One region of the Micromonospora echinospora genome, then DNA from elsewhere that is predicted to be linked to it. Evidence: riboswitches for the same ligand, from Rfam matches in the RefSeq annotation. Region 1 holds a riboswitch; each other region holds the start of a gene.

Region 1 (7,675 bases):
CGACGTGATCGCGTCGGGCGAGCATCGCCACGTCGACGGTGAACTCGAACAACCGCCAGTCCGCCCGCGGCTCGGCCCGGAAGCACTCCGCCAGCCGGGCCACCCGGGCCTGGTCGGTGACCGGCCGGGCGTGCCCGGCCACGTACGCCTCGTCGTCGCTCTCCTCCGGAGGGAACGAGTGCAGCGCGTACCGCCCGTCGCGCTCCAGATCGCGGCGCTTCGGGGAGTCGATGACGAAGCAGAAGAGCCCCTCGTCGGTGATGACCGGGGAGACCGGGTGGACCCGGGGGCCACCGTCGGCCCGGACCGTGGCCAGGTAGCCGAAACCGGGGCCGTACTGCTGCAGGAGAAGGCGGATCGCGTCGGCGAGGCGGGGCTCGTCGGTGGCGAACTCGGACCAGGAAGCCATACCGACATTCTATCGAACACACGTACGAGAGAGCAGCCCGACGCGCTGGTCACCCACCGGATCGGGGCGACTGCGGCACTAGATATGGTGGTGCGATGCTGCTCTCCGACCGGGACCTCGTCAGCGAGATCAAGGCTGGCACGCTGGCGCTGGAACCGTTCGACGCGAGTCTGGTGCAGCCCTCCAGCATCGACGTACGCCTGGACCGGCTCTTCCGGGTCTTCAACAACCACCTCTACACGCACATCGACCCGGCGATGCAGCAGGACGATCTCACATCCCTGGTGGAGGTGCCCGAAGGCGAACCCTTCGTGCTGCACCCCGGCGAGTTCGTGCTCGCCTCCACCCTCGAAGTCATCTCGCTGGGCGACCAGCTCGCCGGCCGGCTGGAGGGCAAGTCGAGTCTGGGCCGGCTCGGCCTGCTCACCCACTCGACCGCCGGTTTCATCGACCCGGGTTTCTCCGGCCACGTGACGCTCGAACTCTCCAACGTGGCCAACCTGCCGATCACGCTCTGGCCCGGTATGAAGATCGGACAGCTCTGCATCTTCCGACTCTCCTCCCCGGCCGAGCACCCGTACGGCTCCGCCGTCTACGGCTCCCGCTACCAGGGGCAGCGCGGTCCCACCCCGAGTCGGGCCTGGCGGAACTGGCGCACCTGGCCCACTCGCTGACTCCACCCGCCTTCCCGCCACCCGTCGTTCTGCCGGTGGGGCGCGCGTCGCTTCGCCGGGTGCCTGCAGGGGTCCCCTGCTACGCAGAAAGCGGTAACAGGGGACCCCTGCTACCACCTCAGCCGGGGCGGCCGTAACTGTGCACCGGGCCGTCGTCGACCCGCTTCATCTTCACCGGCGCGCCGGCCCGCGAGGCGTGCACCAGCCAGCCGTTGCCGACGTACATGCCGACGTGGTGCAGGTCGGAGTAGTAGAAGACGAGGTCACCGGGACGTAGTTCGCTCCGGCCCACCCGGGCGGTCACCCGTCGCTGCTGGGCCGCGTTGTGTGGCAGGGCGACCCCGGCCCGGGCCCAGGCGGCGAGCGTGAGCCCGGAGCAGTCGTACGCGTTCGGCCCCTCGGCACCCCAGACGTAGGGCTTGCCGATCTGCGCACACGCGAACGTGACAGCCTTTCCGGCGGCGCCACCCGGGTAGGCGGCCGGGCAGGGGGCGGGACGCAGGCTGGTGCCAGCGCCGCTGCCGTACGCCTCCAGGCGCATCTTCTGGAGGCGGGCGATGTCGGCGTCGATCTGCCGTCGCTTCGCGTCCAACTGGCGTTCGGCCTGGCTGAGCTGCGTGACCAGCCGGTCCAGCGGAGCCTTGCGGGCGCTGAGCTGGTCCCGCAGTTCGACCACGTGGCGGATGTCGGCCTGCTGCCGACGGGCGAACTGGTCGAGCAGTTCGAGTTGGTGGACGACGGTGGCCGGTGTCGGGTTCGCCAGCATGGCGTTGAGGGCGGAGGCGTTCTCCCCCTTGTACGCCCGTACCGCGAGCCCGCCGACCTTGCTCATGGCCTGGTCGACCTGACGGCTCAGCGGCCCGATCCGGGCGGCGAGCGCACCCGCCTCCCGTCGTTTGACGGTGAGCGCCTGGCGGGTGGCGTTGTGCTGTTCGATGACCGGTTCGAGGGCGTTCCACTCCCGGTCGATCTGGCGTTCGATCTCGGCGACCGAGGGTTCGGCGTGGGCCACGCCGGCGCCGCCCGTCACGAGGACGGTGGCTCCGACGAGGACGGTGACGACGGTGGTGAAGCGGGACCAGCATGGACGCGGCGCAGCCGTCGTCCGGGCAGCCGGGGCCGTCCGGACGGACGATCGCCGCGGGGCATGGTGTGCCACCGGGCTCCTGACTCCTTCTTCCGTTGACCGCCTACCGGGTTAGCTGACGGGTTCGGGCGGGAAGGGAGCGCCCTACCTTGGGTACGGATTCACCCCGATGGTGCTGGTGGTTCCCCGGCTCGCTCGTGCTGTGGCGACGTTTCTCGTTGTGGCGACGTGCCGGTCGGCCGGCTCCTTCTCCAGCAGACGGCCGCCGTCGTGCGACTCGGCGGTGTCGAGCCGTTGCCGCCTCGGACTGGCGGACCTGTCACCGGCTCGGCAAGTGCCGAGGTTAGAGACGACCGTCGTCGATCCGCAACACGGTTCGCGGGAGTGCTATCTGCTAATTTCCGACAGTAACCACTGTGGGCGTCGGTCGTTCGCCCGATGCGAAGGGGTCCCCGGCCGTCGGCCGGGGACCCCTTCGGGAGACTCGGTCAGTAGGGGCGGCGGAAGCCTGCGACCGGCATGTGGTTGATGCTGGCCACCTGCACCGGCTTGCCGGCTCGCGGGGCGTGCACCATGATGCCGTTGCCCAGGTAGAGCCCGACGTGGTGCAGGTCGCTGAAGAAGAAGACCAGGTCACCGGGGCGTGCCTCGGCGCGGCTGATCACCTTCGTCTCGCGCCACTGCGCACCGGTGAAGTGGGTCAGGTGGATGCCTGCGGCCTTGTAGGCGTACTGGGTCAGCCCGGAGCAGTCGAAGGAGTTCGGCCCGGTGGCGCCCCAGACGTACGGGTCACCGACCTGGGCGCAGGCCGTCCTGATGGCGGTGTTGGCGGCGCTGCTGATCACGCCCTTGATGAGCGGGCAGCCGGGGGCGCTGACTGCGGTCTTCGGCATGGACGCCCGCAGCCGCTTGATCTCCGCATCGATCTTGGTCTTCTTCGCCGCCAGGTCCTTCTCCTGCTGGGTCTGGCTGGTGATGATGGTGTCCAGCTTCTGCTTCTCGACCTCGTACTTGGTCCGGATCTCCACCACGCCCTGGAGTTCCTTGCGCTGGTGGGCGGCGAGTCGGTCGAGCATGCCCATCTGCTCGGCCAGGGTGCCCGGCTTGGCGCTGACCAGCAGCGCGCCGATCTCCTGGGACGGGCCGGTCATGTAGTGCCGGGAGGCCAGGGCCCCGATCCGGTTCATCGCCATGTCGCTCTGCAACGCGAGCGGCTCGATCTTCTTCTCGAGGTCGGCCGACTTCTTCTGGTTGACCTTGAGCTGGCTGCGGACCTCGTTGTACTTCTCGATCGTGGGCTCCAACTGCTCCCACTGCTTGTCGATCTGCGCCTCGATTTCCTCGGGGGTGGGCGCGGCGTACGCGGGGGCAGCGAGCAGGCCGGCACCGACCACGGCGGCGGCGGACAGGGTGACGAGGGTGCGAACGAACCGGCGCAACCCACCCGGACGAGTGGGGAGCCGATCCGGTGCGTGACGCTGAGGGGGCAGGGTTGCCACCGGCACCGAACTCCTTTGGCGACCAGACCACCGGGCGCCCCGCGAGGGAGAGGATGGCGGGGCAGACGATCCACAGCGGCCGGTGCCCCACATTAGGGAAGCAACGGGCCGATATCAAGGCGAGGGGGCCTCGTATGACGCTCCGGACATCATGCGGACACCCACCGTGCAGGCGCCGCCAACGATGGCGGTCAGGACATCGTCGAGGGCCAGGGTGATGTTCTTCGGCACCATCTCGCCGACCACGCCGTGCAGGAACACCACGGCCTCGCCGCAGGCCCTGGGGTCACCACGACGTAGCTGTGGAGCTGCCCCGTCTGTGCTAGCCGCGGTCACGGGTAGCGCAGACGGGGCAGCTCCACAGCGTCGGTAGGGGTGGGTCTCCCGGCGCGGGCCCAGGCCGGCCCGACGGGCGCGAGTCCGAGCGGCTCGGCTCAGCCCGTGACCGGCTCGACCTGCTGGCCGTCGCGGTCCTGCGCCGGCTTCACCGAGCGGAGCAGCACGCTGGCGACGTCGACGACCTCGACCTGCTCGCCGGCGCCCTTGCCGTTGACCCCGTCGTTGAGCATCGTCGAGCAGAACGGGCAGCCGACCGCGATGGTCTTCGCGCCGGTGGCCATGGCCTCCTCGACGCGGTCCACGTTGATCCGCTTGCCGATCCGCTCCTCCATCCACATCCGGGCGCCACCGGCACCACAGCAGAAGGAGCGCTCGCTGTTGCGGGGCATCTCGGTGACGGGCTCCTGCACGGAGGAGCCGAGCACCTCGCGCGGCGGGGCGAAGACCCGGTTGTGCCGGCCCAAGTAGCAGGGGTCGTGGTAGGTGACCCCGCCGTCGACGGGCTGGACCGGGGTGAGCTTCCCGGTGGCGACCAGGTGGGCCAGGAGCTGCGTGTGGTGCACCACCTCGAACTCGCCGCCGAGCTGGCCGTACTCGTTGCCCAGAGTGTTGAAGCAGTGCGGGCAGGTCGCGACGATCTTCCGCTTGGCCTTCTCCCGGCCTTCGAACGCCTCGTTCAGGGTCTCCACGTTCTGCTGGGCGAGCATCTGGAAGACGAACTCGTTGCCGATCCGTCGGGCCGGGTCACCGGTGCAGGTCTCCCCCTCGCCGAGGATGGCGAAGCTCACGCCGGCCTCGTGCAGCAGCGTGGCGACGGCCCGGGTGGTCTTCTTGGCCCGGTCCTCGAACGCGCCGGCGCAGCCCACCCAGAAGAGGTACTCGAAGTCCTCCACCTCGCCGACCCGGGGCACCTGGAAGTCGAGGCCCTTGGTCCAGTCCTCCCGGGTGTTCTGCGGTGCGCCCCACGGGTTGCCCTTGTTCTCCAGGTTGCGCAGCATCACGCCGGCCTCGGAGGGGAAGCTCGACTCGATCAGCACCTGGTAGCGCCGCATGTCGACGATGTGGTCGACGTGTTCGATGTCGACCGGGCACTGCTCGACGCAGGCGCCGCAGGTGGTGCAGGACCAGAGCACGTCCGGGTCGATGACCCCACCTTCCTCGGCCCCACCGATCAGCGGCTTCTCCGCCTCGGCGAGCGCGAGCACGTCCACGTGGGCGAGTTGGGCCGCAGTGGCCTTCTCCTCGCCGGTGAGGTCCTTGCCGCCCCCGGCCAGCAGGTACGGCGCCTTGGCGTACGCGTGGTCGCGCAGGCTGAGCACGAGCAGCTTCGGGGAGAGGGGCTTGCCGGTGTTCCAGGCCGGGCACTGCGACTGGCAGCGACCGCACTCGGTGCAGGTGCTGAAGTCCAGCAGGCCCTTCCAGGTGAACTGCTCGACCTGGGCCACCCCGAACTGGTCGGACTCCGGGTCGGCCTCCTCGAAGTCCAGCGGCTTGCCGTTGCTCGTCATGGGCCGGAGCGCGCCGAGGCCGGAGCCGGCCCGGCCCGGGTCACGCTTGAAGAAGATGTTGAAGAAGGCCAGGAAGCGGTGCCAGGCCACGCCCATGGTCACGTTCAGCGCGATGACGATGAGCCAGGTCATCGAAATCATGATCTTGATGAGGGCGGCGACGCTGACCCCGGCCTCCCAGTCCGGCAGCACCGCGCCGACCGCGTGGCTGACCGGCGTAGCCCAGGTCGGGTACTCGAAGTGGTCGGTGGCGACCTTGAAGCCCCGGATCAGGAAGCCCATGATCAGAACGGCGAGGACCACCGCCTCGACGAAGTAGCCCTGCCACATGGTCGAGCCGGTGAACCGGGAGCGTCCGCCCGTCCGGCCGGGCCGGTTGCGGATCCGGATGGCGATCAGCACCACGATGCCGACCACACCGAGGATGCCGATCAGCTCGGTGACCAGACCGTAGGCCGCCCAACCCCCGATCAGCGGCAGGCCACCGGTGGGTGAGACCACCTCGAAGTACGCCTCGAGGACCAGCAGCGAGAGCACCACGAAGGCGACCATGACGAACCAGTGGGCCGCACCCACCACGCTCCAGCGCAGCATGCGGGTGTGTCCGGCCGTCTCGGCCAGCATCGTCCTGGTCCGGGTCAGCGTGTCGCCGAACCGCGCCGGATCCGGCTGTCCGAGCCGGACGACTGCGACGATCCGCAGCACCGCCTGCACGGCCAGCCACACCGCCAGTGTGGTGATGGCGGCGGCGAGGATCGTCGTGACGAGCTGGACGCTGCCCATAGCGTTGGCCTCCCCGGTCTACTGCCTGGCGAGCGGTTCGGCGACCGGCGTCGGGGGGCCGCGTCGCCGGCTGACCACCGCGAGCCCTGACCTTGACCGGCCGATGACGTCGCTCCGCTCCGTCATGCAGTGCAGCCTACGCGCAAGGTTACCCAGTAGTAACGTGAGGAACCTCGCATCGGGCCACGCCGCCCTGCGCACACCTTAGAAGGATGGGCCGACCTGCGCCGATCAGGGGTTCCGCCGGGTGACGCCCAGGCACGACACGCCCGCCGGCCGGGTCACCGCGGCGACTGCCGAGCCGGCGCATGCCGGAGTCCGGCCACGCCTGCACGGCGTGGCCGGACCGGGACGACAGCTGCCGGCGCTCAGCGCCAGCGGGAGAGCACGACCAGCGAGGCGACCATGGCACCGAAGCCGACGGCGAGGTTCCAGTAGCCCCACGCGGCGACCGGGTAGGCCTGCTCGGAGAGGTAGTAGACCACCAGCCAGCCGATCCCGAAGACGATCAGCGACACGGCCAGGACCGGCAGCCAGACCGGGCTGGGCTTACGCGTCGACGCCGTCGCCGTCGGACGCACGTCCGTGGGCGGGGTGTACACCTTCTTCTTGCGGACCTGTGACTTGGGCACGACGCTCTCCAAGAGGGGATACGACCTCGTCCGGCCTGACAACCGGGCGCGAGGGCGACGGTCCATGGCCAATAATGTTCCGACAGCTAGCGTAGTCCGAGAGACCCGTTCAGGCCATGAACGGGGTCAATCGAATGCGGGTAGTGACCGAAAAGAGCGGAACTGATCGGGTGCCGAGCCCGTTCTGACGGGTGACACCAGGGAAAGGAGCGCTCGGTGGAGTACACATCCGGCGCGGCGTCCTGGCAGAAGGTGCTCCGGCGGGCAGTAGCCGGACTGCTGCCCCGACGACCGCGTCAGCGACGCCCGGGGTGGTCGCTCGGCGTGCCACTTATCGCCGCCGCGGCCGGGCTGCTCTTCACCACGACCGCCACCACCGCCGGGGGCACCGCCCTCCGCGAGGACCGCCGGCCGCAGCTCACCCAGCTCATCGACGACACCCGGCAGCGGGTGGCGGAGCGTGAGGCGGAGGCGGCGAGGCTCCGGGCGGACGTGGAGCAGCAGACCGAGGCGCTCGCCGACACGGACCAGCCGATCGCCGCAGAACGTGGCCGGGCGGCAGCCAGCCGGCAGTCCGCCGGGTTCACCGCGCTCACCGGCTCGGGGGTCACCGTCGAGCTCGACGACGCCCGGCGGCTCGAGAGCCTGCCCGAAGGGGCCAGCAACGACGACCTGGTCGTTCACCAGGGCGACGTCCAAGCGGTCGTGAACGCGCTCTGGGCAGGGGGAGCGGAGGCCATGTCA
Region 2 (7,675 bases), 1.9 Mb from region 1:
GAGGCGCCCGGACACGGGCGAGTGGAGGTGCTCGCGTGAGCCTGTCGATTGTCCAGTCGGTCCTGCCCGGTGGCGTCCTGGAGATCGCCCCGCGTGGTGAGATCGACGTCGACACCGCGTACGAGGTACGCGAAGCCGTCGTCGAGGTGCTCGCCAAGAGCCGCCCGGCGCGGATCGAACTCAACATGAGGTTGGTGACCTTCATCGACTCGGTCGGGATCAGCGCGATGGTCGCCGGCTTCCAGACCGCCGAGGTGAGCGGCGTCAAGCTGGTCGTCACCGAGCCCAGCCGGTTCGTCCACCGGCAGCTCTGGGTGACCGGCCTGCTCGGCCTCTTCGGCGCGCCGGAGCCGTACTTCGCCGGCGCCACCGCCGCACCCGAGCCCGAGGTGCTGCCCGGCGCCTGACCGGTGCGCGCCGCCCTCGTCGGGGCGGCTCAGGCGCACGACACGCCGAGCCGGGTGCAGCGCACGCAGCCACGTGTCGTCGCCGGTTCCTCTTACCGTGGCCCGGGTTCCCCGTGACTGCCCCACGCCGACAAAGCGGACGGCCCGCCACCCCTTCCGGGGTGACGGGCCGCGCCGGGTGACTCAGTAGACCGACAGGTGGACGTGGTTGGTGTGGTCGCTGGACGGGTCGCCGCCCGCTCCGCTGTACGACTTCCACCCGCTGCTGGGCAGCCAGATCTGCCGGTACCAGATGACGTAGAGGACGCCGAGCCGGCTGGCGTTGTTCTTGAAGTACGCCGCCAGGTTGTCGCCGTACGTCTTGTCGCCGCCGGTGGCGTCGCCGCCGAAACCGTTCTTCTGCGCGGCGAAGTCGCAGGCCCGGCCCTTGGGGTGCTCTCCGGAGCCGCCGGGGCGGTAGCAGGAGACGTACCGGGTGAAGCCGGCGGCCTTGGCCTGGTTGAGCGCGTGCAGCGTACGCGGGGTGATGCAGCCGTCGGCGGGTGTCGGGTCGTTGACGCTGCACGACTCGGGCGGCCAGGAGCCGTCGGGGTTGCGCGGCGCCGGCTTCGCCGTGGCGGACCGGGTCGAGTTGCTGCCGCCGCTGGGGGTGCTGGCCGCCGCCTTCCGGTTGGCGACCACCAGTGCCTGCTCGGCCTGCTGCTTGCGCTTCTCCATCACCGCGACCTGCTTGCGCTGCTCGGTGATCTCCCGGTTCAGCGCCGCCTTGGCCTGGTTGGCCTGCTCCCGGGTGCTGAGCAGGCCCCGCAGTTCGCGGTCCTCGTTGGCGGCCACCGCGTCCAGCGCGGCGACTCGGTCCATGAAGCTGTCGGGTGAGTCGCTGGTCAGCAACGCCGAGGCCGGCCCGAGCCGGCCGGTCCGGTACGCCAGCCCGGCGATCACGCCGACCTTCTGGTCGCGGACCGCCAGGTCCTTCTCGATGGTGGCCAGCTGTTCGTTGATCTTCTGTTGACGGGTGACCGACTTCGCGAGCGCGTCCTTCGCGTCGAGCCACCCCTTGCTGGCCGCCTCCAGTTGGGCGCGCAGTGCCGGGGTGCCGCCCTCGGGGTCGTCCCCGGGTGCCCTGGCCGTCAGTGGAGGTGCCGCCGCGGCGGGGGCCACGACGGCCGGCGTGGCCGCGACGCCGAGGGCGACTGTCGCGGCGATCAGTGCCGCCATCCGGGCGGCGGTACGTCGTACGGGTGCCACTACTGGCATGCACATGTCCTTCCGTCAGCCGCCGACCGGGTTAGCTGACGGGTTCGGGACGGAAGATCCCTACCGCTCACGCGGATGCACCCCAAGAACATGGTTCCCCGGCTCGCCGTCACCGGCGATTAGGCGGCGGTCACCGCAGGCGCCGGAGGGCGCCGCCCGGCGGTGACCGGGTCCGAGACTACCGAAGCCGCTATCCCAGGGGCAGCGTTGGCCACACCACTCCCGCGAGATGACATCGGCATAACTGGCATAGCGGGACAATACACTTCCAGATTTAAGTCTGTCCTAATTACCACTCGACCCGGCCGCAGACACCCGGCGATTCGCCGGGTTCGACCTGGAGTGTGGCGTGGTCGATGTGGAAGTCCTCGTGCAACGCGGTCCGTGCGGCGGCGAGCACGCTGCCGACCTCGACCGCCGGGTCGGTGGTCAGGTGGGCCGAGGCCACCTCCATCCCCGAGGTGAGCGTCCAGAGGTGCAGGTCGTGCACCTCGACCACGCCCGGGACGGCGCTCAGCCGGTCGCGTACCGCGCTGACCTGGAGGTGCTCCGGCGCGGCCTGGACCAGGATGCGCAGCGCCGCCCGGCCCAGCCGCCAGGTCCGCGGCAGGATGAAGACCCCGATCGCCACCGCGACCAGAGGGTCGGCCCACCACCAGTCGGTGAGCGCGATGACCACCGCGGCGGTGATCACGCCGACGGAGCCGAGCAGGTCGGCCACCACCTCCAGGTACGCCCCGCGCAGGTTGATGCTCTCCTTCGCGCCCTCGCGCAGCAGCGCGAAGGCGACCAGGTTCGCCAGCAGGCCGAGCGTCGCCACCACCAGCATCGGCCCGGTGGTCACCTCCGGCGGGTCGCCGAAGCGGCGGACCGCCTCGACGAGCACGTAGACCGCTACCCCGGAGAGCAGGACCGCGTTGGCCAGGGCGGCGAGCACCTCCAGCCGGTAGAGGCCGAAGGTGCGCTGCGGATCCCGGCCGGCCCGCCGGGCGGCGGTGATCGCGGCCAGCGCCATGCCGATGCCGAGCACGTCGGTGAACATGTGGCCGGCGTCGGAGAGCAGGGCCAGCGACCCGGTCCCGAGCGCGGTCACCGCCTCGACCACCATCAGGGTGGCGAGCAGGCCGAACGCGGCCCAGAGTCGGCCGGTGTGCCGTTGTGCGGCGTGCGCTATCCCGCCGTGGTGGTCATGACCTGCGCCCACGCCCTCACCCTCCGTTCCCCGTTCGGTCCGGACCCAATGTATGTTCACATCGCTATGTATGCAAGTAACTGCCGGCAAGGCGCCCGGAAATGCGGAAGCAGGCGTGGTAGCAGGGGTCCCTTGTTACTCATTCATGAGTAACAAGGGACCCCTGCTACCAGCGCGACGCCTCGGGAGGCGGCCGGCCGGGGTGGGACAGGGCGGGTCAGTCGACCGGATCGATGGTGGTGAGCCGCTGGGTGGCCCGGGAGAGCGCCACGTAGAGGGTGCGCACGCCCGAACCCGGGTCGGCGCGGATCTCGCTCGGGGCGACCAGCGCCACCCCGTCGTACTCCATGCCCTTGGCCTGGAGGCTGGTCACCACCTGGAGGCGCGGCGAGTCCAGGTGGGCCAGCCAGCCGGCCACCTCGTCCCGGCGGGGCACCGGCGTGATCACGCCCACCGTGCCGGCCACCTCCGCCAGCAGCGAGGCGACCGCCTCGGCCGTGCGCGTTGCGAGCTGCTCCGCCGGCACGGTCAGCGCCACCGGGTGCACGCCGGTGGACCGGACCGCCGTCGGCAGCGGCAGGTCCGGGTGGACGGTACGGATCTCCGCCGCCGCCACCGCGAAGATCTCCGCCGAGTTGCGGTAGTTCGTGGTCAGGGTGAACTCGTGCCGCCGGCGCCGGCCGAGCGCCTGGTCGCGGGCCCGGGCCAGCTCCGCCGGGTCGCCGGTCCAGGCGGTCTGCGCCGGGTCGCCGACCACGGTCCAGGACGCGAGCCGACCCCGCCGGCCGAGCATCCGCCACTGCATCGGTGACACGTCCTGCGCCTCGTCGACCACCACGTGCGCGTAGTCGCGGTAGTCGGCCGGACGCTCCCGGGCCGCCGCCCGCTGGGCGCGCTGCCGGTCGGCGAAGGTGCTCAGCTCCCGGACCCCGCCGGCGAGCTGGAACGGGTCGCGCCGGCGACGGGCGGGCTTCATCGGTTGGCCGAGCAGCGCGTCCAGCTCGTCGAGGAGCGCGATGTCGGCGATGGTCAGCCCGTCTCGGTCCAGCGTCCGCCAGGCCGCCGTCAGCGCGCGGATCTCCGCGCCGGAGAGGATCCCCCCGGCGTACGACCGCAGCCGCTCCGGGCGGGCCAACCAGCCGAGCACGTGGCGCGGGTGCAGGCGCGGCCACCATGCCTTGAGGAACTCGCGGAACTCCGTCCGGTCGGCCAGCTCGTCCTCGAAGACCCGCTGCTCAGGCAGGCCGGGTACGCCGATCCGGCGGGCCTGCGCCCAGAGCGCGGCGAAGATCCCGTCGAAGCCGGCCCGGCGCACCTCGTTGCGGCGGGCGCCCCGGGGCAGCGCCCGGGTACGGATCGCGTCCAGCTCGGGACGGGCCAGCCGGAGCAACTGCCCCCGGTAGAGCAGGCGCAGCTCCTGCGGGCCGTCCGGGACGGCGTCCCGGGCCGCGCGTTCCAGCACGCGGCGCATCCGCAGCGAGCCCTTGACCGCCGCCACCTCCGGCGGGTCCGTGCGGGTGGCGGACATGCCGGGGAAGAGGGAGCCGAGGGAGTGCAGGGTGGCGGTTTCCTCCCCGAGGGACGGCAGCACCGAGGCGATGTACTCGACGAAGACCGTCGACGGGCCGACCACCAGGATGCCGCCGCCGGCGTACCGGCTGCGGTCGGAGTAGAGCAGGTACGCCGCGCGGTGCAGGGCCACCGCCGTCTTGCCGGTGCCCGGTCCGCCAGAGACCACCGTCACGCCCGAGCCGGGGGAGCGGATCGCCTCGTCCTGCTCCCGCTGGATGGTGGCGACGATGTCCCGCATGCCGCGCCCGGTGGCCCGGGAGAGGGTGGCCAGCAGCGCGCCGTCGCCGACCACCGGCATCTCCGGCGGGGCCGAGGCCGGGTCGAGCAGGTCGTCCTCGATCCGGGTGACCCGCTCGGCGGAGGAGCCGATGGTGCGGCGGCGCACCACGCCCAGCGGCTGCGCCGGGGTGGCCTGGTAGAACGCCGCCGCGGCCGGGGCCCGCCAGTCCACCACCAGGGTCTCGGCGTCCTCGCCGCGCACCCCGAGCCGCCCCACGTGCAGCACCGAGCGGTCCCGCAGGTCGAGCCGGCCGAAGACCAGCCCCTCGTGCTCGGCGTCGAGCAGGTGCCGCCGCTGGGCGGCGTGGAAGACCATCGCGTCCCGCTCGACAAGCGCCCCGAAGTTGCCCACCTTGGCGAGCCGGTAGCCCTCGCGTTCGGCCCGGGCGGCCGACCGCCGCAGCTCGGCCAGCCGGGCGTACACCCGGTCGAGATGCCGCTGCTCGGCGGCCATCTCCTGCTCGAGGGTGCTCTGGTCGGTCACGCACGGGCTCCTGTGCTGGCGGCGGGCGGCGCGGACCCGCGCCAATCTGACCCGGCCGAGGGTACGGGCAGCAGCTCGACCGACGGTCGGGCCATCCCGATCCCGACGTGATTAGTCCCGTTGTAACCTTTTGGAAGAAGTGGCGTCACGTGTGGCCAGCGCCTGCCGGAGCACGGTCACGATCGCGGCGGTGACCTCGTCCGGGCGCTCCATCATCAGCATGTGGCCGGCACCGGGGCAGACGGTCAGCTCGGTGGTCGGCAGTACCTGCGCGATCGACTCCGCGCACGGCGGCGGGGTGAGCCGGTCCCGGTCGCCGACCAGCGCCGCCGCCGGCACGTCCCCCAGCTCGGCGAGGGTGTCCAGGCGGTGCTGCGTGCCGATCGAGGCCCGGAAGCCGCCGATCGAGCGGAGCGAGGCGTGGGCCACCGCCGAGGTGACCAGCCGGATGTCCGTCGGGTCGCACCGGTCGCCGAAGAGCAGCCAGCGCAGGGACGGCCGTAGGGCGCGCAGCAGGGCGCGCGGTGGTCGCCACGCGCCGCACCGGGCCAGCACCCCGGCCCCGGTGGTCTCGGCCAGCCGGATCAGCCGGGCGATCCGGGGCGAGAGACCGTACGCGGTGTGGGTGTGCCCCTCGGCGGTGGTGGCCACGAAGACCAGGCCGGCGGTACGGGCGGCGAAGTGCGCGGGATGGCGGTGCGCGTACTCCATGACGGTCATCCCGCCCATGGAGTGCCCGACCAGCACCACCGGCCCGGTCGGCGCGACCTCGTCCAGCACGGCCACCAGGTCGTCGCCGAGCTGCGCCAGGGTCGCCGTGCGCAGCGCCATGCAGCTCGACCGGCCGTGCCCCCGGGCGTCGTAGGTGACCAGCCGCACCCGGTCGCCGAGCTGCTCGCCGATGCCGGCGAGCTGCCGGTGCCAACTGCGCCCGTCCAGCGTCCAGCCGTGCACCAGGACGGCGGTGACCTCGGCGTCGACCGGCCCGGTCGTCTCCCCGTGCAGCCGGACGCCGTCCGGCAGCCGCACCTCGAATCCCTCCGGCATCGCCACCTCCCCTGCGCCCGGACCGACGGGGGTACCCGGCGGTAACCAACGGCTACCCGCCATGGCACCACGCGAATCGTCCGACGGAAAGATTCGCCGCCCCGGGTTCGCGCCCCGGGAGAAATCTACCGATGCGAATGCCGCTCACGACAGAGCCGCCCGCCGGAAGATCCGGCGGGCGGCTCGGGGTGTCGCGTACGGGGCGGCTCAGGCCTCGAAGACGCCGGCCTCGACCAGGCGCTTCTCGGTGGCGTCCCAGCCGTCACCCGGGTGGGTGGCGTTCAGGTTGTTGATCTCCGCCCGGATCTTGGCGGCGTGGCCGGCGGCGGCCAGCACCCGGATCTCCTCGACGAAGGCCTCGGAGTCGGTGCGCAGGTGCGCGGTCTTGCCGTTGGTCAGGTTCCGCACGTAGGCGTGCTTGCCGCCGTTGAGCGGGATGAGGTACTTGAACTCGCCCAGCACGCTGAGGGCGCCACCCTGGCCAGCCTGGCCGGCCCGGACTGACGCGCGCGCGGTCTTAGAGGTGTTGCTCGCCACGGAGGTACTCCTTGCAAGACGTACGGGAGGACGGAACGTCCGGGGGCGGTGCGGACGACCCCCGGGGAGGAGGCGAGCCCGCGGTCACCTGCGGCGACGAAGCCACGAGGTGATGCACGGCGGCACAGACCGCCGAGTGAACTGTACACGACCGCGCCATCCGGTTCGGCCGGTGTGCCCTGCCGACCGGCTGGTCGTGGCCTGTCGCGCGACGGCGTCGTCGCCGTCACGCCGGTGGGCGGGGCGACCGGGTCGCCGCCGCCCGTGCTGTCGACGGGAGGCTGTCCCGCCGTCGCAGAGCGCAACGGCGGGCACGCGCCCCGCTATTCCGGTGGCGAATTTTCCGATTCCCTGGCGCACCATCCGCCACACGAGTCATCATGTGTGTCCTGGTACCACTTGGTGATCGAGGTCGTAGGGGAAGACGCACCTCGCTCTCCGGGAGGTCCACCGTGCCTACGCGTGGCGTCGTATACGTCCACTCGACCCCGCTCGCCGTGTGCCCACACGTCGAGTGGGCGATCGCGCGCGTCCTCGCCGCGCCGGTCAATCTCCAGTGGACGGCCCAACCCGTCGATCCCGGCGCCCGCCGGGCCGAGTGCGGGTGGACCGGCCGTCCCGGTACGGGCGCCGAGCTGGCCGCTGCCCTCCGGCAGTGGCCCATGATCCGTTACGAGGTGACCGAGGAGCCCAGCCCCGGGGCCGACGGCGAACGTTTCATGTACGTGCCCGGACGGGGACTGTTCCGGGCCACGGTCGGCGCGGCCGGGGACATCCAGCTCGGCGAGGACCGGCTGCGCAGCATCATGGCCGCCGCCCGGGGGCCGGAGGCGCTCGCCCACGCCCTGGACAAGGCCCTGGGCAGCGCGTGGGACGCCGAGCTGGAGCCGTACCGCTACG
Region 3 (7,675 bases), 1.9 Mb from region 1:
GGTGTCCTGCCCCCGGGGAGAAGCTGACCCGACGAACCTCACCCCGCACCCGCCGACGGGGGTCCCGGCTCCGCCGCCAGCGGACCCGGCGCCCGAGGTGTGCGGCCCCCACCCGCTCCCGTGTCCCGTGAGGTGCCGACGTGGACGTCGTTCTCTACGAGTTCCTGGTCGACGTGCCCCGGGCGGCCGCCATCTGGTCCGCCCTGCTCGTGCTCGCCCTGACCGTGCTCACCGTCCTGGTGGCCCGCCCCGAGCGGGAGCCGACGCTCTCCCCGCCGGCTGCCGCTGCCGCCGACCCCGCCGCCCCCGACCCGGCGGACCTGCGCCGGTACGCCGAGGAGGTGGCCGTCGCGGCGGCCGGTGCCGCCCGGACCGCCCGCCGCCGCCGGGAGCGGTGGCTCACCGCGCAGGAACGGGTCGACCAGGCCTGGCGGGCGTACGACGAGGCGGAGACCGCCGCCCGTCGCTTCGCCGGGGCCGCCGCCCTGCCCGCCCCCCGGACACCCCGCACCCCGGCCGAGTACGTCGCCCGGGAACGCTTCCTGCACCGGGCCGCGATGGCCGCCTACTGGCGGGGCGACCTGTCGGTGCGGCAGCTCAGCGACGTGTTCGCCCGCCGTAACGGCTGGGATCCGCGGCTGCACCCCGTCGTGCAGGAAGCGGTCCTGCACCGGGTGGTCCGCGACCTGCGGCGGGTGGAGTACCGGACGGCGGCCGAGCGGGAACGGGTGGCCTGGCGGCAGGCGGAGGTCGCCGCGACGGCGGCGCGGTCCCTGGCGGCGGAGGCGTCCCTCGCGGCGGAACGGCTCCGGGCGAGCACCCGGACGGTCGTCGCGCCCCGGCGGCTGCCCGGTGCGGTTCGCCTCGCCGCCCGGTGGCGGCCGGCGCGGGTGGGATGACCCCGCCGGGGCAGATGTGGGATGCGCGGTCGGCCGGATCGCGCCGGCCGGCGTGCCGCGCTCGGCGCGAGCGTGACCGGATCGTGACGTGACCCGGGCCACGCCCCGGTTTCCCGCACCTTCGACCCCGGGCGTCCCGTTCCGCGTCGAGTGCGCCGAGGTGGTTGTGCCGATGCCGTCCGGAAATCGCCCGACGGTACTCGGGGAACCGGTCGTCCCATTGAGCGACGTCAGCGCGTGAACGTACCCGACTTCCGGGTGTGCTGTGCGGTTTGCCCAGCTCACGGGGGTTGGCAGTGGATTGCGGCGTCAGTAGTGTCGGCCCGTCTGGTGCGGTCGTAGGTCGCAAAGGGCGACACCGCGCCGGCCCGCCTAATCGTGCGCAACGAGCCGGGGACCCACGTACGTCCGGGGTGAATCCGCGGGGCCGACCCGTGGTAGGGCGATCTTCCCGCCCGAATCCGTCAGCTAACCCGGTAGGCGGTATCGGAAGGAGTACCTCGTGCCGTACGCCCCCGTTACCCGGCTCCTCCACGGTGCCCCGGTGCCGCCGGCCGTCCGCCCGCGCCGCCGGCACTGACTCCGGCGTCCACCCCCGGACGCCGTCCGAGCGGGCACCCCACACCGACGTCGACCCCACGCACGGTCCGCCGTGCGTCGACCGGGTGCGCCGCTCTCCACCCCTGTCTTCCGTGGAGGAACCCGTGAAGTACCCGGTCCCGCGACCGTTCAACCTGTTCCCAGCCCGCCGGTCGTACCAGGTCGCCGCCTCGGCGGCGGTGCTGGTGGCGGCGTCCACCGCCGGCGTCCTGCTCGTCGACCCCGACCCGCCGGCGCACCGCGAGGACACCGTCGCCACGGCGGCCGAGCCGGACCGGTCGACCGCCGCCTCGCGGCAGCACGGCCGTGCCACCGCGTCCCCGGCCAGCCCGTCGGCCGTCGCCACCACCCCGCCGGCCACCCCGTCCGCGTCGCCCACCGCCACCGGTTCGTCGAACCCGGACCTGACGGCCAGCCCCACCCCGCCGAAGCCGCCCGCGTCGAAGGTGCTCGACATCCAGTACCAGGAGCAGACCACCTTCTACTACTGCGGCCCGGCCGCCACCCGGATCGCGCTGACCGCCCGGGACGTCGTCCGCAGCCAGGACGACCTCGCCCAGCGGCTCAACACCACCCAGGCCGGCACCAACTCCGCCGAGGACACCACCCGCGTCCTGAACGACCTGGTCGGCCGGGACGTCTACCGGACCAGGACGATCCCCGGTAGCGCGGCCACGCCGGCCCAGATGGACCGGCTCCAGGCCGACGTGGTGCGGGCGGTCGGCAACGGGTACGCCGTCGTCGTCAACATCGCCGGCTCCGCCACCGACGTCGCCGGTGGCTGGCACTCCTACCCCGGCGGGCACTACCTGACCGTGGTCGGTTACCGGGACAACGGCCGGACCGTCAAGATCGCGGACCCGGCGAACGCCGCCGCCGGCTCGTACTGGATGACCACGATCAGCCTGGCGCACTGGGCCGCCACCCGGGGCTACTCCGCCTGAGCCCACGCCACGGTCGTAACCGCCGGCCGGGTGGTAGCAGGGGTCCCCTGTTACTCAGAAAGGAGTAACAGGGGACCCCTGCTACCAACCACCACAGACAGCTACGCGCCGACCGGCTGGTCCGCCTGGTCGGGGTGGGTGGCCGGAACGGCAGCCGGCGCGAGGTGCGCCCGGGCCGCCGCCAGGAAGCCCTCGGCGTACGACTCGATCGGGAAGTCACCCAGGTAGTGGGTGCGCATCGCCCAGCGCGCCTCGGCCAGCGGGTCGGTGCCGAGCAGCTGCTCCAGCACGCCGTCGACGTCGGCCAGGTCCCGGCGCAGCACGTAGCCGGAGCGGGCCAGCGGGAAGCGCTCGGTGAACGCGTCGCCGTCCGCGCCCATGTCGGTGACCGCGTACGGCTTGCCGGAGTAGAGGTAGTCGGAGATCACCCCGGAGACGTCCGAGATCAGCGCGTCGGAGCGGTTGACGCAGTCGACGAGGCTCATCGCCCGGCTGGCGTCGGTGCCCCAGACGTGCTGCCGGCCGGTGCGGGAGCGGTCCGCCGCGAGCAACTCCTCCACCCGGGCGAGCTGCCGTGCCGACTCCGGGTTCTGCGCGGTGTACGGGTGGGCCCGCAGGATCACCGTCGCGCCCCGGGCCAGCAGCCGCCCGACCACCGCCTCGGCCACCGGCAGCGAGCAGTAGTTCGCGTCCGCGTGGTGCCCGGTCCAGGTGGGCGTGTAGAGCACGGTCGGCTGGGCCGGCATCGGCACCGGCGGTCGGCGTACCCCGATCGCCTCCACCTGGGGGCGGCCGACGACGACGAACTTCTCCCGGGGAATGTGCACCCCGGCGCGGGCGTACCGGTCGATCGCCGCCTGCCCGGCCACGAAGTTCCGGTCGAAGATCGCCGAGACCGGGTTGGCGCTCGGGGCCTTGTCGCTGTCGCCGTGGTGGATCTGGATGTGGGTGAGCTGGGTGAACCGGATGCAGTGGGCGTTCTTCGCCCCGTGGTTGACGTAGAACGCCACCTTCAGGCTGGGGACGAGCGCCTCGTCGATCGCCTTCAGCGTCGGGCAGTACACCACCGGCGCGCGGGTGGCCGCCGCGATCGGGGCCAGGAACTCCGGTTCGCGCAGCAGCACCAGGAACGGCCGGCCGATCCGCTCCAGGTACGGCAGCCACATGGTGACCTGGTACTCCGAGCCGGGCGGGGCGGAGAAGTAGAGCAGGAACTCCGGCTGGTGCCGGGCCAGCGCGCGGGCCACCGGGCTGGCCGCGGCCGACGGGCGGAACCGCCGGCGGGCCAGGCGCATCCCGACCACTCCGGCCAGTCCGCCGACGAGCAGGCTGACCACCAGGGCGTACCAGCTGGGCAGGGCGAGCAGCGCGCCGAGCGCGACCGCGCCGAGCAGCACGGGGATCGCCGTGCCGACGTGGGTGGTGGTCAGTCCGGGCCGTACCGGCAGGTTGGCGGTGCGGATCTCCAGCCCTCCGGCGTCCCGCAGCGGGCCGTCGAGCAGCACCAGCGCGAGCAGCACCAGCGCGGTCGCCACCAAGGCGGGGTCGAAGCCGGCGTCGAGGCGGCGGGCGTACCCGACCAGGACGCCGGCGGCGACCAGGACGGACTCGGCCACCACGTCCGCACCGGGACGGACCCGGCGTTCCCACACCCCGGCGGCCAGCGCGGCGACCGCGAGCACCAGCCCGGGCAGGGTCGCCCCGGTGAGCGCGACCAGGAGGAAGGCCAGGACCGCCAGGCCCACGGTGAGGCACCGGGCGAGCAGTTTCCGGACCAGGGTGCCACGCATCTCGCTGACTCTCCTGCCTGTCGCGTGGAATGGGGGAGCGCGGGTTCAGCGGGCCGACGGCGCGGCCGACGGTGCCGGCCCGGCGGAGGGTGCGGATCCGGCGGAGGGTGCCGGCCCGGCGGAGGGTGCGGGTCCGGCGGAGGGTGCCGGCCCGGTCTGGGCCGGCACCACCGGATCGTCGGCCGAGCGGCGGACGTCGATCACCTGGCCGGTGAGGTCGGACAGCAGCACGTCCAGCGAGGCCCGGGCCACCGTCGCGGCGGCGAGCAGGGTGTGTTCCGGCTCCGCGCCGAACGCCCGGGTGCGCATCGGGGTGGCGGTGCGTTCCGGGTTGACGCAGTTGACCCGGACGCCGAACTCGGCCCACTCGTCGGCGAGGGCCTGGGTGAGGTTGACCAGCGCGGCCTTGGTCGCCGAGTAGAGCGCGTACCGGGCCCGGCCCCGGGTGTACGAGCTGGAGGTGTAGAGCAGCAGCTGCCCCCTGGTCTGGCGCAGGTACGGCAGCGCGTGCCGGGCGACGGTCACCGGCCCGACGAAGTTGACCTGGAGGAGGCGGTCCATGGTCGCCTCGTCCATCTCGGCCAGGGCGCCCTTCTCCAGGATCCCGGCGGTCACCACCACGTGGTCGATCCGGCCGGTGGCCTCGAACGCGGTGCGCAACGCCGCCTGCACGTCGGCGTCCCGCTCGACGTGGGTGCCGGTGGTGGAGCGGCTGACCGGGAAGACCTGCGCGCCGTAGCGGCGGGCCAGTTCGGCCAGCTCGTGGCCGATGCCGTAGCTGCCCCCGAAGACCACCAGCGTCCGGCCGGTCAGCTCCTCGGTGTACCGGTGTTCGTCCACCGGACGGGGTGCCCGCGCGGCGGCGAGCTGGAAGAGCTTGTCCACCAGGTGCACGTCCACCGGGTGGGTGACCTTGATGTTCTCGTCCGCGCCGTCGATCACTCTGATCGGCACCTCGGGCAGGTAGCGCAGCACCACGCCGCAGTCGTCGGTGGCGGCGAAGTGCGGGTCGTCGGCCGCCCGGCGGTACGCCTCGCGGATGGTGCCGGAGCGGAACGCCTGCGGGGTCTGCCCGCGCCGCAGCCGGGACCGCACCGGGATGCCGGTGATGCAGTCGTCCTCGCCCACCTCGACGATGGTGTCCGCCGAGGGGATCGCCACGTCCACCGCCTGGTAGGTCCAGAGCGCGTTCACGCACTCCCGGACGATCCGTCCGCTGAGCAGGGGGCGGACCGCGTCGTGGAAGAGGATGTTGCAGTCCTCCGGGCCGATGGCCTCCAGCGCGAGCCGGGTGGTGTCGCTGCGCGTCCCGCCGCCGGGGAGGACCTGGCGGACCTTGCGGAAACCGGCCGCCTCGACGATGGCGCGGGCGTCGTCGACGTAGCCGGGGGCCATCAGCACGAGGATGTCGTCGATCTCGGGAGCCGCCTCGAAGACCGCGATGGTGTGTTCGATGATCGGCTTGCCGGCGATCTTGACGAGTTGCTTCGGGATGCCCAGCCCGACCCGGGAGCCCGTCCCGCCGGCCAGCACCACCGCCACCGTCCGCGAGGGGCGCCACGGAGGCGGGGCCTCCGTACCGGTGCCGGCTCCGTTGGGGTGGTCCTGCGTCATCGTGATCCTCACTGATCCACGCGCCGTCGTCCGTGCCCGACTCCTCGGGCGGGCGCGGTACGACCTTAGCTCCGCCGCCGAACGCGCCTGCCCCCCGGTGTTCACCGGGGGGCAGGCCGCCACACGCTACTTCTTCATGAACTCGTTGTACGCCGCGACGACCTGGTCGGTCGGGCCGTCCATGCGGATCACGCCGGACTCCAGCCAGATCGACCGCTCGCAGGTGTCGCGGATGGTGCCGATGGCGTGGCTGACCAGGAACACCGTGCCCGCCTCGGCGCGCAGCTCGCGGACCCGGTCCTCGCTGCGTCGGCGGAACCGGGCGTCACCGGTGGCCAGCGCCTCGTCGATCAGCAGCACGTCGTGCTTCTTCGCGGCGGCGATGGAGAAGCGCAGCCGGGCCGACATGCCGGAGGAGTACGTCCGCATCGGCAGGGAGCCGAAGTCGCCGCGTTCGTTGATCCCGGAGAACTCGATGATCTGCGGAGTGAGTCGGCGGACCTGTGCCGGGGTCATGCCCATGGCCAGACAGCCGAGCGCCACGTTCCGCTCGCCGGAGAGGTCGTTGAGCAGGGCGGCGTTGACGCCGAGCAGGGAGGGCTGCCCCTGGGTGTAGATCGCGCCCCGGCTCACCGGCATCAGGCCGGCGATCGCCCGCAGCAGGGTCGACTTGCCGGAGCCGTTGCTGCCGATCAGCCCGATCGCCTCACCCCGGTACGCGGTGAAGCTGACCCCCTTGACCGCGTGCACCTCGCGGATGTTCGGCGCGTTGGTGCGGGTGACGATCCGCTTGAGGGCGGCCACCGGTGAACCGCTGCCCGGGGTGCCGGCACCGTAGACCCGGTAGATCAGGTGGACGTCGTCGGCGATGACGGTGGGGATGCGCTGGTCGGCGACGGTGGCGACGCCGGGGGTGACCTGGTTGTGCTCAGCCACGACCGTACTCCTTCTCGCCGCGCCAGAAGTAGACGTACCCGCCCAAGAAGGCGATCAGCGCCCAGGCGGTGCCGATCAGCCAGAGGCGCGGTGCCGCGGACGTCAGCAGGACGTCCTCCATCAGCGCGTGCCGGACCAGTTCGATGTAGATCAACAGCGGGTTCAGCTCGATCACCGTCTGAGCCCAGCCGGGCAGGTGCTTGGCGAAGTTCTCCACGCTGTAGAGCACCCCGGAGGCGTACATCCAGGTCCGCATCACGAATGGCATGAGCTGCTTCAGGTCGGTCATCTTCGAGCCGAGCCGGGCCATGCCGAGCGCCATCCCGACGTTGAACACCGACTGGAGTACCAGCGCCGGCACCACCAGCAGCCACTCCGGGCCGAACGGCTCCCCGGTGACCAGCACGATCCCGATCAGCACGAGCATGGCGGTGAGCAGGTTCTGGAACTGGGTCAGCGTCACCGCGATCGGCAGACTGGCCCGGGGGAAGTGCAGCGCCCGGATCAGGCCGAGGTTACTGGTGATCGACTGGGTGCCCTGGAGCACCACGGACTGGGTGAAGTTGAAGACGAACAACCCCACGCAGAGATAGGCGATGAAGTTGTCGATCCCGGCCTTGGTGTTGAGGATCACCCCGAAGATCAGGAAGTAGATCGCCGCGTTGGTCAGCGGCGTCAGGACCTGCCAGACCCGCCCGAGCCGGGCGGTGGCGAAGGTGGCGATCAGCTTCGCGTTCGCGTACGCCGCGATGAAGTGCCGATAGGACCACAACTGCCGGGTGTATCCGGCCAGGGTGGGCCGTTCGCCGGCGACCGTCAGACCGTACCGGGCGGCCAGTTGCGCCCGGGTCAGTCCTGAGTCGGCGTCAGCCACCGCCGTGTTGGCCATGGG
Region 4 (7,675 bases), 450 kb from region 1:
GACGCGTGGCTCCGCGTCGCGTTCGTCAATCCGGTGTGGACCGTCCAGGGGCGACGGACCGGGTCAGGAGGGCAGCGGGCCGGCGGCGGCCGGACCGGTGTCGCCCGGTTCGGTGAAGAGCGCGAGCAGGGCACCCACGTGCTGGTACGCCTCGGCGGGGTGCCGGAAGCGCCCGGCCGGGTTCACGGTGTACTCGTTGCGCCGACCGACCCGGGTGCGTTGGAGGTAGCCCCCGGCCTCCAGGTCGGCCACGATCGCCTGCGCGGCCCGTTCGGTCACGCCCACCTCGTCGGCGACGTCGCGCAGCCGGGCGGTGGGGTTACGGGCGATGGCGAGCAGTACGTGTGCGTGGTTCGTGAGGAAGGTCCAGTTCCGCTGGCTCCCGTTCTCACGCTGCGTCGTCGCCATGACCGTCATGTTATGACCTTCCCTTCGCATTCGGCGTCGCGCCCTCCGCTGTCAACACCTGAAACGCAGATCACGTATCCCTTGACGTAGTTTGCGCTCCGTGTGACCGTGGTGGCTGGCCGTGTCAGCCGCGTCGGGCGTGCGGTCCCGGTCCGGAGAAGGGGTGGATTGAGTCATGGCCGTTCCTGGTGGACAGCAGCCTCCGGCGAGTCCCGCACAGGCGCTGGTCGAGTTGCAGTCGGGCAACCGGCGCTTCGTCACCGGCAACCCGCTGCACCCCAACCAGGATGCCGGGCACCGGGCTGCCGTCGCCGACGGGCAGCACCCCTTCGCGGTCGTGCTCGGCTGCTCCGACTCCCGGCTGGCCGCCGAGATCATCTTCGACCGGGGCCTCGGTGACCTCTTCGTCGTCCGGACCGCCGGGCACATCGTCGGCACCGAGGTGCTCGGCAGCATCGAGTACGCGGTGAGCGTCCTGGAGACGCCGCTGGTGGTCGTCCTCGGCCACGACTCCTGCGGAGCGGTGCAGGCCGCCCGGGAGGCCGACGGCGCCGGGACGACGCCCCCCGGTTACCTGGGGGCGGTCGTGGGGGCGGTGGTGCCCAGCCTCCGCCAGGCCGCCCGGCAGGGCGTCGACGACATCGACGGGATCGTCGACATGCACATCGACCACACCGTCGAGGTGCTGCTGGAGCGCTCGGTGACGCTCAACCGGGCGGTGCGGGAGGGGCGGTGCGCGGTGGTCGGCATGTCGTACCGGCTGGCCGCCGGCGAGGTGCGGGTGGTCCGCTCCATTCCCGCCACCGAGGATGTCGCTCTCGCCGCCGGTCCGGCCGCCTCCTCGGCCTGCCCCTGACCCGCCCGGCTCCGGCCGGTCACGCGAATGGGCCCCGCCTCCGGTCGAACGGAGGCGGGGCCCGAATCGGCGCGGTGGGTCAGAGCATGGAGACGTGTACGTGGTCTGTGTGGTCCGAGGGACCGCTGTACGAACTCCAGCCGCTCGCCGGGAACCAGATCTGCTTGTTCCAGATCACGTAGTAGATGCCGAGCACGTCGGCGTTACGGACCAGGAACGCGGTCAGGTTGTTGCCGTACATCCGTTCGGCCGTGGTGTCCCACCGGCTGAAGCCACGCTTCTGGAGCGACCAGTCGCAGGCCCGCCCCTTCGGATGCTCGTACGGCCCGCCGGGACGGTAACAACCGACGAACATGTCGAAGCCGGCCCGCTTGACCTCCTTGTACATGTGCAGGGTGCGCGGGGTGATGCAGCCGCCGGTGGTCGGGTCGTCCTCGGTGCAGCCCAGCGGACGCCAGTTGCCGTTGCTGTCCCGGCCGGGACCCGGCCGGGCGATCGGGGAGGTGGCGTCCACCAGGCCACCGGTCAACCCGATGCCGCCGACCAGGGCGAGGGACTTCTCCGCCTCGCGCTTGCGCTTCTTCAGGATGTCGGCCTGCTTCTGCTCCTCCATGACCTCGGCGTCGAGCGCCTTCTTGGCCAGTTCCGCCTGGTTCTTGGCGGCGGTGACCGCGGCGACCTTCTTGCTGTTGACCATGTTCATCTCGTCCAGCGCGCCGGCCCGCTTGACGAACGAGTCGGGGGTGTTGGCGTCCAGCAGCATGGAGGCGGGGCCGACCCGGCCGGTCATGTAGGACCGCACGGCGATCGTCGCCACCTGCGGGGTGAGCGCCTTCAGCTCGTTCCGGGTCCGGTCGACCTCCATCAGGAGCTTGAGCTGGCGGTCCTTCGAGGCTTTCAGCTTCGCCTGTGCCTGGGTGTAGCTGCGGTTCGTCTCCTCGATCACCTCGTTGAGGAGCTTCGGCTGCTCTCCTTCGTGCCCGGACGGGCTCGATGGTTCCGCCATGGCCGGCGCGGGCACGGCGGCCACGGCGAAGGCGGCGAGCACGGCCACGACAGGTTTCAGCCAGCGGCGCAGGGGTGCCGTCACAGTGTTCCCTTCCGTCGACCGCCGACCGGGTTAGCTGACGGGTTCGGGGCGGAAGTGGCCCCTACCGCTGACGCGGATGCACCCCATGAACCTGGTTCCCCGGTTCGCCGGTGGGCGATTAGGCGGTGGCCCCGCTGGCGCCGGTGCGCGCCTTCGGCGGTAACCGGCAGCGAGGTTACCTGACAGTGGGCGTGGGGTTCTACGCCCGGATCCCGACCAAAAGCGTTATTTCCCTATTGCTTTCCGTCACTCCTGTCACATTTGTCAAGATCATACGATTGGCGGTCACTCTGTGGAGTTCTACCATGCCGGATCCGTGTTCCCTGGGCGGCCCGGCCCGGCGGCGGAATCGGTGGCCCCGGTGGCGGCACGGGGACCGCTGAGGGCGGCGAGGGCGTCGTCCCGTCCACCGGCGGGCCGGGGCGGGCGGCGGCTCGGCGTGCCGCCCCGGCCGGCGGTGGTCACCAGGGCGGCCAGGCCGGTGGTGATCGGCACGGCGGCGATCAACCCGAGCGTCGCGACGATGCTGCGGACGATCTCCTGGGCGAGGAACTCGCTGGTCACGATCTCGCTGATCCCGCGCGTGTCGGCGGTCAGCAACAGCAGCAGGGGCAGCGACGCGCCCGCGTACGCGAGCACGATCGTGTTGACCGTCGAGGCGATGTGCGCCCGGCCGACCCGGGTGGCCGCGCGGTAGAGCTGGAGCCGGGTGAGGTCGGGGTTGGCGCGGGCCAGCTCGGTCACCGTGGCGGCCTGGGTGACCGTGACGTCGTCCAGGACGCCCAGGGAGCCGATGATGATGCCGGCCAGGAGCAGCCCGTGCAGGTCGACGTCGGCCTGGAACATCGACAGCGTGGTGGCGTCCTCGGAGCCGTACCCGGTGAGGTGGGTGAACGCGGTCGCCAGGCTGCCGAGGAGACCGGTGAGCACCAGGCTGGCCAGGGTGCCGAGGACCGCGACGGAGGTCTGCGCGGTGACCCCGTGGGTGAGGTACAGCACCACGAACATGATCAACGCGGCGCCGGTGACCGCCACCGGCAGCGGCGACTCTCCGGCGCCGATACCGGGCAGCACGAAGGTGAGCAGGATGGCGAAGCTGGCCGCCAGCCCGCCGAGCGCGGCCAGGCCGCGCCAGCGGCCGAACGCGACGATGGCGACGGCGAACGCCAGGGCCAGCCAGATCAGCGGCTTCCCCCGCTGGTGGGCGGCGATGGAATAGCTGCTGACCGTCGGGTCGGCCGGGTCGGTCAGCACCACCAGGACGATCTCGTCGCCGACCTCCACCCGGGGTGATCCCGGCCCGGCGGGCAGCGCCGTCTCGACCTGCTGCCCGGCGTCGGGCCCGGTGTCGACGGTCACCGTGGCGGTGCCGCACGGCCCCTCCGTCGTCCCCTCCGGGGCCTCCGGCGTGGGCGGGCAGGGCTCGGTCACCACCCGCGTCACCGTGCCGTGGTAGCGGGCCGCGTCCTCGCCGCCGCCGACCGACGGGGCGTCCCGGGGCCAGAGCACCAACGCCGCGACCAGGGTCACCAGGAAGAGCGGGACCACGGTCGCGATCAGGACACGCCGCACGCGCGGCGGCGCGGCGGCGGTGGGACGGCTGTGGTCGTGGCCCATGCTTCTCCCAACGATCCTGGCGTGGCGGGTGCCCTGGCCGGACCATTCTGCCGGCTCCGAAGTCGCAGCTCGCAGCCTGTTCGGCGGTCCGGCCCGAGTTCCGCGCGGCTCGGTGGGGAGTTCGTCGGCACGCTGTGGAGCTGCCCCGTCCATGCGCCCACCGGTCACCGGCACCTCCCGTCGTGCCTGATCGGCAGCACACACCGCCGTCCGTCGCCCAGTCGCGCGTCACACCAGATCCGGGTACGCCGCGACTGGTCGTCCTCCGCGCTGAGCGTGGCCTCCCCGAAGTCCAGTTCCGGCACGTGCCCGAGGGAGTCGCGCAGCACCACCACGAGGGCGACGGCGTACGCCCGGCTGGGCAGCGTCAGCGGCAGGTGCAGGACCCAACGGCTCACCGTCACCACCGCCCGTGCCGAGGGCCGGAGTCCGCCGGCCGGCGCTGGGCGTACTCGGACTGCCAGCAGCGCAGCGCCTGACGAATCCGGTCGCCGTCGGCCTCCACGGCCCGGATGTGCCGGTGCAGCCGCTCCACCTCCCCGGCGACCCGGTCGAGATGGGAGCGGACCTGGTCCGGTGCGAGTCCGCGCCAGCACCGGTCGAATTCCACGCTCCGGATCTGGTGCGGCCCGAGCCGCTTGCCGGTCAGGTAGATCACGGCCGTCGACCTCTCCCTGCCGGGTCCGCCGCGTCGGCGGGAAACTGCGCCGCGAGCGCGGCGACGGTCTCCCGCAGAGCGGCGGCGGTCAGTTCGAGCTGCCCGGCGGCCCGTGCCCACTCCCCGGTCGCCGCCTCGACGGTCGGGCCGTCCTCCCCGGCGGCCCGGAGCTGTTCCCCGGCCACCCTGATCCGGTGCGGGAACCGGTCGATCCGGTCCGCCGCCGCACGGAGCCGGACGACGACCGCCTCCACCGTGACGGCCACGTCGTGGCCGGGTGCGCCTCGTCCGCAAGCCGTTCGCAGGCGCGCTACGCCCAGGCCGAGCAGCCGCTCCGCCTCGTCGGCCAGGTCCAGCGCGTGATCGGCACCCCGCTGCGCCGCGCGCAGAGCGGGATTCGCGGCACCGACCCGCACCCGTTCCAGCAGGACGACGGCCGCGCCGACCGCGACGTACGCCTCCCGCAACTCGTCGGCGACCCCGGACACCGCCCAGGCGGCACTGGCCACCGGCACGTTGCTGACCTGCGGGTAGGTGGGCGGTGCCGGCGCGACGGCCGGCTCGACCGGCACCGACAGGTACCGGTCCGGGCAGGGCCAGGCGCAGCCGCAGCCGCAGCGCCGCCAAGCCGTACGCCAGTCGCGGCGGTGACGCGGAGCGAGCGGGACGGAATGGTGTCGGGGCACGGGACCTCCCTCTTTCGGCATTTCGGCGATGTCGTGGTGACCGTGGGTGTACAGCGTGCCCGCCTCGCCCTAGGATTCCGAACACTCCGCTTCGTCATGACGACCCTGGGTGACCGTCTCGGGCTGGGTGGGGGTACGGCGACGTGGACCGAGGAGAGTGGAGGAACGTGTGGGAATCTCGCCGTCCGAGTTCCTGTTGCGCGAGCTGCGTCGGCGGCGGGTGGCCGCCGGACTGACCCAGGACGCGTTGGGTGAACGGGTGCACTACTCGAACACGCACGTCAGCGCGATCGAGACCGGCGTCAAGCCGCCCAAGCCGGAGTACCTCAAGGCCGTGGACGAAGCCCTGGAGACCGGCGGGATCCTGCTCAGCCTCTGGGAAGACCTGGTGCGTGACGCGAGCGCTCCGGTGTGGTTCCGGAACTGGATCGAGATCGAACGCCAGGCACTGTCCCTACGGTGGTACGAGATGACCACCGTGCCGGGACTGCTTCAGACGGAGGCGTACGCCCGTGCGCTGTTCGCATGCGGTGGCCTCCTGAGTTCTGATGAGGTCGAGCGTCGGACGTCGGCCCGCATCATGCGGCAGGAGGTTCTCACGAGCGAGTCGCCACCGCAGTTTGTGGCCGTTATCGATGAGAACGTGCTGCAACGAGAGGTGGGTGATGCCGCGATCATGCATGCGCAGTTGTGTCGGATGCTGGAGTTGTCCACCCAGCTTCCGCACGTACGAATCCACGTCGTGCCGTCATCTACCGGGGCGTACGCTGGTATGGGCGGCCCGTTCGTGTTGGCCTCCCTCGAAGGAGGGGACGAATACGCCTATCTGGACAGTCAGCTTCAGGGGCAGGTGGTCGACGAGTCGTCCAGCCTGATCTGGGTGCAGCAGGCGTGGGAGTCCATCCGGGGCGAGGCGTTGCCTCACAGGCAATCGGTCGAGTTGATCGAGAGGGTGGCTGAGAAATGGAACTGAGTGGCGCTGTCTGGCGCAAGAGCACGCGCAGCGGCCAGAACGGTGGAGCCTGCGTCGAGGTGGCGGACAATCTGGCGGGGGTGGTTCTCGTGCGGGACACGAAGGACCGGTCGGGCGGCACGCTCGCCTTCACCCCCGAGTCCTGGCGCGCGTTCGTCGCTGAGGTCGGTTGCCAGCGATAACAGACTTGCAGCGGATCGGGCGTTCGACCCTGGGGTGGGGGCGGACGCCCTTTCGGTGTCTGACTCCTGACGATCTCGAAGAGGCGCTTCGAATCTTGGACAGTTACCGTCTTATTTGAACGGTAACTGTCCAAGATTCGGCTCTTGAGTTGGGTGTCGGCTGCTCTGGCTCGATGTCACTCCGAGATCGCCACCTTCTTCACCGACAGGCGAGCGCCATATTCCGATATCGCGCCCTGAAGTCCGCACCGTGCCGACTGCGACGGTCGTCGTGCCGGGGTCGCCGCGCGGAGCAGGTCCCGCTGCATGGTCGAGACGGGGTGTCCAGGGAGCCGGGGCGGCCCCCGTCCGCCAGACGGAGTCGATCATGCCTGTTCGCGGCCGTGGAGGCCTCCGGCGGTCAGCCGCGTTTCATCAGGCGGCCGACGGCCGCCATCATCTCGGTCGCCATCTCGTCGGCGCGACCCTCGGCAGCACCCTCGTGCATGCAGTGCCGGGCGTGGCCGTCGAGCAGGCCGAGGGCGACCTTGTCCAGGGCGGCCTGGATGGCGGAGATCTGGGTGAGCACGTCGATGCAGTACCGGTCCTCGTCGACCATCTTCTCGATGCCCCGGACCTGCCCCTCGACCCGGCGTAGCCGCGCGAGCAACTGGTCCTTGGTGGCCGTGTATCCCCGGATCGGTGTGGGTGTGCTCATGGTGTCGAGGATAGCGTACCCCCCTGGGGTATGTTACGGTCCAGTCGAGGGGATACCCCAGGTGGGTATCCATCGTCGAGAGGAGTTTCGATGGCCACCAAGACGTACCAGGTCCAGGGCATGACCTGCGGACACTGCGTCAGCGCGGTCAGCAGCGAGCTCGGTGCGGTCGCCGGTGTCACCGACGTCCAGGTCGACCTGCCGTCGGGTCAGGTCACCGTCACCAGTGACGCGCCGCTGGAGACCGAGACGGTCCGCGCGGCGGTCGACGAGGCCGGATTCGAGCTCGTCGGAGCATGAACACAGCGACGAAGCTGAGCGGTTTCGCCCTCGGCCTCGTGGCGGTTCTCGGTGCGGCGTACGGGGTCGGGTTGCTGACCGGCCCCGTCACTCCCGCCGAGAGCGGCCACCCCGGCGCGGGACACCCCGAGGGCGGCGGCGGACACGAGGACGTCCCGGGCGCTGCCGACGCCCACCTCCCCGGCGGACTGCTCGTCTCCGACCAGGG

The links. Region 1 has a riboswitch for cyclic di-AMP ahead of GA0070618_RS09465 (C40 family peptidase). Riboswitches for the same ligand answer to the same signal wherever they lie in the genome.
Region 2: linked by a shared signal. The riboswitch ahead of GA0070618_RS18125 (coiled-coil domain-containing protein) and the one ahead of GA0070618_RS09465 (C40 family peptidase) in region 1 are both predicted to bind cyclic di-AMP.
Region 3: linked by a shared signal. The riboswitch ahead of GA0070618_RS00630 (C39 family peptidase) and the one ahead of GA0070618_RS09465 (C40 family peptidase) in region 1 are both predicted to bind cyclic di-AMP.
Region 4: linked by a shared signal. The riboswitch ahead of GA0070618_RS07230 (coiled-coil domain-containing protein) and the one ahead of GA0070618_RS09465 (C40 family peptidase) in region 1 are both predicted to bind cyclic di-AMP.

The regions. Positions count from the first base shown of each region.
Region 1 is NZ_LT607413.1:2,068,393-2,076,067, forward strand. It holds gene GA0070618_RS09455 (pyridoxamine 5'-phosphate oxidase family protein) at 1-409, opposite strand, end outside; gene dcd (dCTP deaminase) at 505-1,083, shown strand; gene GA0070618_RS09465 (C40 family peptidase) at 1,202-2,113, opposite strand; cyclic di-AMP (ydaO/yuaA leader) riboswitch at 2,256-2,388, opposite strand; gene GA0070618_RS09470 (C40 family peptidase) at 2,659-3,675, opposite strand; gene GA0070618_RS33390 (hypothetical protein) at 3,784-3,933, opposite strand; gene GA0070618_RS09475 ((Fe-S)-binding protein) at 4,104-6,299, opposite strand; gene GA0070618_RS09480 (cell division protein CrgA) at 6,668-6,931, opposite strand; gene GA0070618_RS09485 (DUF881 domain-containing protein) at 7,148-7,675, shown strand, end outside.
Region 2 is NZ_LT607413.1:4,000,427-4,008,101, forward strand. It holds gene GA0070618_RS18120 (STAS domain-containing protein) at 36-407, shown strand; gene GA0070618_RS18125 (coiled-coil domain-containing protein) at 591-1,664, opposite strand; cyclic di-AMP (ydaO/yuaA leader) riboswitch at 1,669-1,800, opposite strand; gene GA0070618_RS18130 (cation diffusion facilitator family transporter) at 1,954-2,868, opposite strand; gene GA0070618_RS18135 (HelD family protein) at 3,074-5,191, opposite strand; gene GA0070618_RS18140 (alpha/beta fold hydrolase) at 5,303-6,238, opposite strand; gene GA0070618_RS18145 (hypothetical protein) at 6,446-6,775, opposite strand; gene GA0070618_RS18150 (DUF3145 domain-containing protein) at 7,228-7,675, shown strand, end outside.
Region 3 is NZ_LT607413.1:141,907-149,581, reverse strand. It holds gene GA0070618_RS00635 (hypothetical protein) at 141-899, shown strand; cyclic di-AMP (ydaO/yuaA leader) riboswitch at 1,259-1,397, shown strand; gene GA0070618_RS00630 (C39 family peptidase) at 1,592-2,443, shown strand; gene GA0070618_RS00625 (CDP-glycerol glycerophosphotransferase family protein) at 2,545-4,233, opposite strand; gene GA0070618_RS00620 (bifunctional cytidylyltransferase/SDR family oxidoreductase) at 4,279-5,847, opposite strand; gene GA0070618_RS00615 (ABC transporter ATP-binding protein) at 5,974-6,783, opposite strand; gene GA0070618_RS00610 (ABC transporter permease) at 6,776-7,672, opposite strand.
Region 4 is NZ_LT607413.1:1,616,787-1,624,461, reverse strand. It holds gene GA0070618_RS07240 (helix-turn-helix transcriptional regulator) at 64-417, opposite strand; gene GA0070618_RS07235 (carbonic anhydrase) at 584-1,264, shown strand; gene GA0070618_RS07230 (coiled-coil domain-containing protein) at 1,344-2,354, opposite strand; cyclic di-AMP (ydaO/yuaA leader) riboswitch at 2,359-2,489, opposite strand; gene GA0070618_RS07225 (YibE/F family protein) at 2,655-3,971, opposite strand; gene GA0070618_RS07220 (hypothetical protein) at 4,136-4,369, opposite strand; gene GA0070618_RS07215 (DivIVA domain-containing protein) at 4,372-4,629, opposite strand; gene GA0070618_RS07210 (hypothetical protein) at 4,626-5,315, opposite strand; gene GA0070618_RS07205 (helix-turn-helix domain-containing protein) at 5,485-6,288, shown strand; gene GA0070618_RS07200 (DUF397 domain-containing protein) at 6,279-6,470, shown strand; gene GA0070618_RS07195 (metal-sensitive transcriptional regulator) at 6,871-7,167, opposite strand; gene GA0070618_RS07190 (heavy-metal-associated domain-containing protein) at 7,258-7,467, shown strand; gene GA0070618_RS07185 (hypothetical protein) at 7,464-7,675, shown strand, end outside.